Anaerosoma tenue: one gene and its partner. The protein of the gene in region 1 binds, or shares a complex with, the protein of each later gene. Links are inferred from orthologs where the notes say so. Each region holds a gene or a part of one and is shown in the gene's direction. Other genes may lie near its edges. The genes, in order: uvrB and MSB02_RS08655.

Region 1 (3,314 bases):
CGTGACCGTGTGATCGAGGAGTTCGGTCCGGACGTGCGCCGCGACGATGGCGCGGTGGATCGCGCTGCGCTCGCGCGGGTCGCCTTCGCTACGGAGGACGCCACCCGCAGGCTCAACGCCATCATGCACCCGGCGATCCTTGCCGCGGTCGCCGGCGCTCTCGACACGCTCGCCCTGCAGGGGGAGCCGCCGCAGGCGGTGGTGCTCGTGGTGCCGTTGCTTGTCGAGTCGCCGCTGTTTCTCGAGCCGGTGGATGCCGTGCTCGCCATCTCGGCCAACGAGGAGACGCGCATCGCCCGGGCGCTTGCTCGCGGCATGTCGCGGGAAGACGCTGAGAACCGGCTTGCGCGACAGGCGGGCGACGCGGAACGGCGTGAGATCGCCGACTACGTGATCGACAACGAGGGCACGCCCGAGGAGTTCCGTGCGATAGTGGCCGAGTTCTGGGATGCGGAGATCGCGCCGCGCGGAAGGTAGTGGGGCAGTGAGGGAGCTCAAGGTCGTCTCTGAGTTCGAGCCAGCCGGCGATCAACCGAAGGCGATCATCGGCCTGGCCGAGGGCGTCCGCGAGGGGCTGAGAGACCAGACGCTTCTCGGCGTGACCGGCTCGGGCAAGACGTTCACGATGGCCAAGCTGATCGAGGAGGTCCAGAAGCCGACCCTGGTGCTCGCGCCCAACAAGACGCTCGCCGCTCAGCTGGCGAGCGAGATCCGTGACGTGATGCCCGAGAACGCGGTCATGTACTTCGTGTCGTACTACGACTACTACCAGCCCGAGGCGTACGTTCCCACCACCGACACTTTCATCGAGAAGGACGCGAGCATCAACGCCGAGGTGGAGAAGCTGCGGCACGCCGCCACGGCCGCGCTGCTCTCGCGCAGGGATGTCGTGGTGGTGGCGAGCGTGAGCTGCATCTACGGCATCGGCTCGCCGGAGGACTACGCGGGGATGGCGGTGTTCCTCGCCGAGGGGGCGCCGTACGACCGCGACAAGCTCATCTACGACCTCATCGACATCCAGTACGACCGCAACGACTACGAGCTCTCCCGCGGCACCTTCCGCGTGCGCGGCGACGTGCTCGACGTCTTTCCGCCCTATGCCGAGGTGCCGATCCGGGTGGAGTTCTTCGGCGACGAGATCGAGTCGATCGCCGAGGTGGACCACGTGACCGGCGAGGTGGTGAACCGCTTCGGCGCAACGCCGGTGTGGCCGGCCACCCACTACGTCACGCCCAAGGACAAGCTCACCGACGCGGTGGCGTCGATCAAGGCGGAGCTGCACGAGCGGTTGGTGCGACTCAACGCCGAGGGCAAGCTGCTCGAGGCGCAGCGTCTGGAGATGCGCACCTCATACGACCTCGAGATGCTCGAGGAGATGGGGTACTGCAACGGGATCGAGAACTACTCGCGCCATCTCGACGGGCGCAAGCCCGGCGAGCCTCCGCACACGCTCATCGATTACTTCGGCGACGACTTCTTGTGCATCATCGACGAGAGCCACGTGACCGTGCCGCAGCTTCACGGGATGTACGAGGGCGATCGTTCGCGCAAGCTCACGCTCGTTGAGCACGGGTTCCGCCTGCCGAGCGCGCTCGACAACCGTCCGCTGAAGTTCGACGAGTTCAGGGCGCGGATACCGCAGACCGTGTTCGTCTCGGCCACGCCTGGCGACTATGAGACGCGCACCTCGCAGCGCGTGGTGGAGCAGATCATCCGACCCACGGGCCTGGTGGACCCCGCCATCGAGGTGCGGCCCACACACGGGCAGATCGACGATCTCATGGCCGAGGTGCGTGAGCGCGCCGAGCGCAACGAACGTACGCTCGTCACCACCCTCACCAAGAAGATGGCCGAGGACCTGGCGGATTACCTTTTCGAGCACGGCATCAAGGTACGGTACATGCACAGCGACATCGGCACGCTTGAGCGCGTGGAGATCCTCCGCGACCTGCGCGCGGGCGTGATCGATTGCCTGGTGGGCATCAACCTGCTCCGCGAGGGGCTCGACCTGCCCGAAGTCTCGCTCGTGGCGATCCTCGATGCCGACAAGGAAGGCTTCCTGCGCAACCACCGCTCGCTCATCCAGACGATCGGTCGAGCCGCGCGCAACGTGTCGGGCGAGGTGATCCTCTACGCGGACAAGGTCACGGACTCGATGCGTACGGCGATGGACGAGACGGAGCGCCGCCGCGCCATCCAGGTCGCGTTCAACGAGGAGCACGGGATCGAGCCGCAGACCATACGGAAGGCGATCCACGACATCGCGCAGTACGTGCGCGAGACGGAGGCCGGCCTCGAGCCGAGCGTGGACGTGGCGGCCGAGCTGGGTCAGCTCCCGCGCGACGAGGTGGCGCGCATCGTCGCGGCGATGGAGGAGGACATGCACGCCGCCGCCGAGGCGCTCGACTTCGAGACTGCGGCACGCTTGCGCGACCAGGTGGTCAAGCTCAAGACAGACGCCGAGTCGTCGACGGCCGATGAGGTGCTGTCGCGCCTGAAGCGGGGCGCTCGCCGGGGGTCGGCTCACGCCACGCGTCGGCGCAAGCGGTAGCTGCACGGCCGCTACGGCTCGTAGTAGGCGTCTCTCGGCTGCTCCTCGATGATGGTGATGTAGTCGCCGTCGACCGTGAACCAGTAGTAGCGGTCGAGCAGGCCGTCGGGGTCGCCTGCCATGTAGATCGCATCGTAGAACTCGCCGAAGCCGACCGTCTGTTTCGCCATACCCGGCCCGTAGAAGCCGATCGGAGGCGTGGTCGGGTACGTGTACATCCACACCTTGACGGAGCCCGGCTTCAGGCGGTGCGATGTGACCGCCGCGCCGTCGGGCTTCGCGTACCAGTAGTCGGCGTTGTAGAACTCGGCGTCCCCCTGGCTGGTGAGCCAGTCAAGCGCGGCGTCGTCGGTGAGGAAGACCGCCGTGTCGATGTCCACCCACAACTCCGTCCACGCCCCGCCGCTCTCATCGCGTATGCCTTCGATCCGGCCGAAGACGCGCGCGTCCTCCGCAGGGGGAGTTGCCGCAGGGGTCGACGGATCGGGCTCGGGTTCGGGCTCGGCGGCGGGCGGCGTCTCGGGCTCCACCGTCTCGGTCGCTGGCTCCTCGGTGGACGTGGTCTCGGCGGTCCCGGTGGTCTCGGCGGCGTCTGTTGCGGTATCAGTGGCCGCTTCAGGGCCGTCGCCAAGCCCCAGCCCGAGCGCGAAGGCTCCGGCGACGACCGCCAGGCCGAGCACCACGACTCCCGCGATCGTTAGAGCCCGCTGCGTGCGAGAGAACTCGCTCCACTTCATCGGAGCCTCCTACGGCAGGTACTGCT
Region 2 (3,286 bases), 180 kb from region 1 along the record:
CTCGCTGGCGTAGGCTCACGGGCCGGGGGCGTTCAGTCGGTTATCCGGGTCACGATCTGAGGCGCCATCCTTGCGCAACCTTGTTGTGAGTCGCCGGTGCTGGCACAATGTTTGTTAGCTGTATGCCTGGAACCCGGCTCGTGCATGCGTATGGCATCGGCACAAGGAGGCGGCACGATGGCATCGTCGACACCGTTCAGCAAGATCTGCGTCCACTGCGGGGCTGAGGGTGTCGCGCGCATCGGCTACTGCACGGAGTGCGGCGAGGTCGTATGCGAGCGCTGCGGTGACACCCAGCTCAGCATGGGCAAGTCCCGCGTCATCCACCACTCGTGCCTTAGGACGGCGGGGGAGTCCACCTTCTCCATGATCAAGTTCGTCCAGTAGCGCACCGGCGCTTCAATCGGCCGCCGTCGCGGGGTACACTGTTCACCCCATGACACTTTCTCTCTCGGACCTCAATCCGGCGCAGCGCGACGCCGTCACCACCACAGAAGGGCCTCTGCTCGTGCTCGCTGGAGCAGGGAGCGGTAAGACCCGTGTGCTCACCTACCGCATCGCCAATCTGATCGAGAACCATGGGGTGTCTCCGGCGTCCATCCTGGCGATCACCTTCACCAACAAGGCGGCCGGCGAGATGCGGGAGCGTTTGATCGACCTCGTGGGGCCGTCGGCACGTCCGATGTGGGTGATGACGTTCCACGCCTTCTGTGTGCGGCTGCTGCGTGCCGACGGTGCCCGCCTCGGCTATTCGCGGTCGTTCACGATCTATGACGATGACGACAGCCGACGCCTCCTTGCGAGCGTGCTCACCGAACTGGATGTCGATACGAAGATGCATCCGCCACGGGCGGTGGCGGGCCGCATCTCAACCGCGAAGAACGAGCTTGTGGGTCCTGCCACGTATCGTGAGCGGGCGGTCGTGCCCCCGGAGAAGGTGGCGGCTCGGGCGTACGAGCTGTATCAACGGCGCCTTGCCGAGGCGAACGCGATGGACTTCGACGACTTGCTCGTGAATGCCGAGCGGCTGCTGCGAGAACACCCTGACGTCCTCGAGTTCTACCAGGACAGGTTCCGCTACGTCATGGTGGACGAGTACCAGGACACCAACAAGGCCCAGTACGAGATCGTGAACCGGCTTGCTGCCCGCGATCGGAACCTCATGGTGGTGGGTGACGACGACCAGTCGATCTACTCCTGGCGCGGGGCCGACATCCGCAACATCCTCGAGTTCGAGCGCGACTATCCCGACGCCACGGTGATCAGGCTCGAGCAGAACTACCGCTCCACAGCCACCATCCTCGCTGCCGCCAACGCGGTGGTGGCGAACAACCAGGGCCGCAAGCCGAAGACGCTCTGGACCGCGAACGCCGGCGGGGAGGCCATCACCCGGTACGCGGCCACTGACGAGCGGGACGAGGCCCGGTTCATCACGGAGGAGGTGGAGCGGCTCCTGCGGGAGGAGCACCGCTCGTACGCCGATTTCGCGGTCTTCTACCGCACCAACGCACAGTCACGCGTGATCGAGGACATGTTCCTGCGCGCGGGTGTCCCGTACCGCCTGGTGGGCGGGACGAGGTTCTTCGACCGCGCGGAGATCAGGGACGTCATGGCGTGGCTGCGCGCCACCGTGAACCCCGCCGACACGCAGTCGCTGGTCCGCGTGATGGAGAAGCGCGCCGGCATCGGGAAGACGACGATCGAGGCGCTCCGTGCGAAGGCGATCGAGGAGGGCATCACTCTCGCCAAGGCCATAGCCCGCGCAGGCGACAGCGGCTGGGTCGCCACGGCCCCGGCCCGGAAGGTCGCGGGGCTGGCGGCCGACCTGGAGGCGGCTCGAACGGCCGAAGGCGAGACGTTGCGGGAGCGAGTGGAGCGCATCGTGACCGCTTCGGGGCTGCTCGCGGCTTTGGCCGCGGAGCGCACCAGCGAGGCCGAGGGCCGTGCCGAGAACATCCGCGAGTTCTTCGGCGTGGTGGATGAGTACGACGCGCAGCACGAGGAGCCGGAGCAGCGAACGCTCGAGGCGCTGCTCGAGTGGGTGGCTCTCCGCACCGACCTCGACGAGATCGCCGAGGACGATCGTGCTGTGACGCTCATGACGCTCCATGCCGCCAAGGGTCTGGAGTTCCCCGTGGTGTTCCTCCCGGGGATGGAGGACATGATCTTCCCGCACGCGAGCGCGATCTTCGAGCCCACGGGCCTGGAGGAGGAGCGCCGGCTGTGTTACGTGGGCATCACCCGGGCGCGCGAGCGGTTGTACCTGCTGCACGCGGGTTCGAGGATGCTGTTCGGCCAGACCCAGTACAACCAGCCGAGCAGGTTCATCGACGAGATCCCGGACGAGCACCTCGCGGTGGAAGGCGTGGGCTCGTCGGGCTTCGGGGCCTCGGCGCCCGGGCGTGGCCGGGGCGACCGCGGAGGATCCGTCAGGTGGGGTGGCGGCTCACGTCGCGATCAGGCGCCAACGGGGGGGCGCGTGTTCGGTTCCGGTGTGCGGGCGGCCCGTGAGCCGGAGGAGAAGCTGGTGCTCGCTGTTGGTGACACGGTGGACCATAAGGTCTTTGGCCGGGGCGTGGTCCAGTCCGTCACGGGTGACAAGGTGAGTGTGACGTTCCCGGAAGGCGGGACGAAGAACCTGCTTCTAGGGTACGCTCCGATACGGAAGGTCGAGGGCTGAGCGGCACCACGGGCGAGAGGATGACGATGGGACCTGTCTTCGTCTTCGGGCATCGCAATCCCGACAACGATTCGATCTGCTCTGCGGTGGCGTACGCACACCTCAAGAACGTGACTGATCCTGATGAGGTGTACCTGGCGGCACGCCTCGGCCCTGTGCCACCTGAGACCCAGTGGGTGTTCGAACGCTTCGGGGTCGACCTGCCCGAGGAGATCCCGCATGTGCGCACCCGCGTCCGGGACGCGATGAGCGCCGACGTGGTTTCCATCGGAGTGGATGAGAATCTTCGCACGGCGGGCGCCCTGATGCGCGAACGCGGAGTGCGGGCGCTTCCCGTGGTGGACGACGAGGGTGTGGTGCGCGGGCTGCTGAACCAGAGCACGCTTGCCGAGCTCTATATCGGCGAGACCGAGATGCTCGGGTTCGAGAAGCTGCCGGTCACCGTGGGCGAGCTCGCCGAGGCGCTGGGCGGCACGGTCCTGTGCGGCGAGTCAGGGACGCTGCTCAAAGGACACGTGCTCATCGGCGCGATGGAGCCGGGCACCATGGTGTCGTACATCCGCGTCGGCGACACGCTCATCGTTGGCGACAGGGTACGCACCCAAC

The links.
Region 2: the proteins of uvrB (region 1) and MSB02_RS08655 are in contact, whole or in part, in a crystal structure (PDB 7EGT), measured with the Thermus thermophilus proteins. The link is inferred for Anaerosoma tenue from one-to-one orthologs. Residues at the interface, in WP_096411307.1 of Thermus thermophilus: Glu23, Leu25, Arg26, Asp27, Gly28, Glu29, Arg30, Phe31, Arg55, Glu326, Asp327, Phe328, Glu379, Ser382, Gln383, His398, Gly400, Arg401; in WP_096412145.1 of Thermus thermophilus: His654, Arg656, Phe657, Gln666, Asp668, Glu669, Lys680, Arg681, Leu682, Ser683, Lys685, Tyr686, Ala687.

What each region holds. Positions count from the first base shown.
Region 1 is NZ_JALNTY010000003.1:29,026-32,339, reverse strand. Bases 1-2,999 are described here. They hold uvrB (excinuclease ABC subunit UvrB), read left to right. Parts: upstream 1-448; coding sequence 449-2,551; downstream 2,552-2,999. Other genes in these bases: MSB02_RS07790 (hypothetical protein), read right to left, coding at 2,563-2,999; coaE (dephospho-CoA kinase), read left to right, coding at 1-477. Also shown: more of MSB02_RS07790, read right to left, coding at 3,000-3,288; MSB02_RS07785 (hypothetical protein), read right to left, coding at 3,298-3,314. UniProt on the Escherichia coli protein: The UvrABC repair system catalyzes the recognition and processing of DNA lesions. A damage recognition complex composed of 2 UvrA and 2 UvrB subunits scans DNA for abnormalities.
Region 2 is NZ_JALNTY010000003.1:211,455-214,740, reverse strand. The notes cover bases 88-3,058. They hold MSB02_RS08655 (ATP-dependent helicase), read left to right. Parts: upstream 88-436; coding sequence 437-2,680; downstream 2,681-3,058. Other genes in these bases: MSB02_RS08650 (putative manganese-dependent inorganic diphosphatase), read left to right, coding at 2,707-3,058; MSB02_RS08660 (hypothetical protein), read left to right, coding at 178-387. Outside these bases: aroF (3-deoxy-7-phosphoheptulonate synthase), read left to right, coding at 1-13; more of MSB02_RS08650, read left to right, coding at 3,059-3,286. UniProt on the Escherichia coli protein: A helicase with DNA-dependent ATPase activity. Unwinds DNA duplexes with 3'-5' polarity. Translocates on single-stranded DNA with 3'-5' polarity. Initiates unwinding more efficiently from a nicked substrate than double-stranded DNA.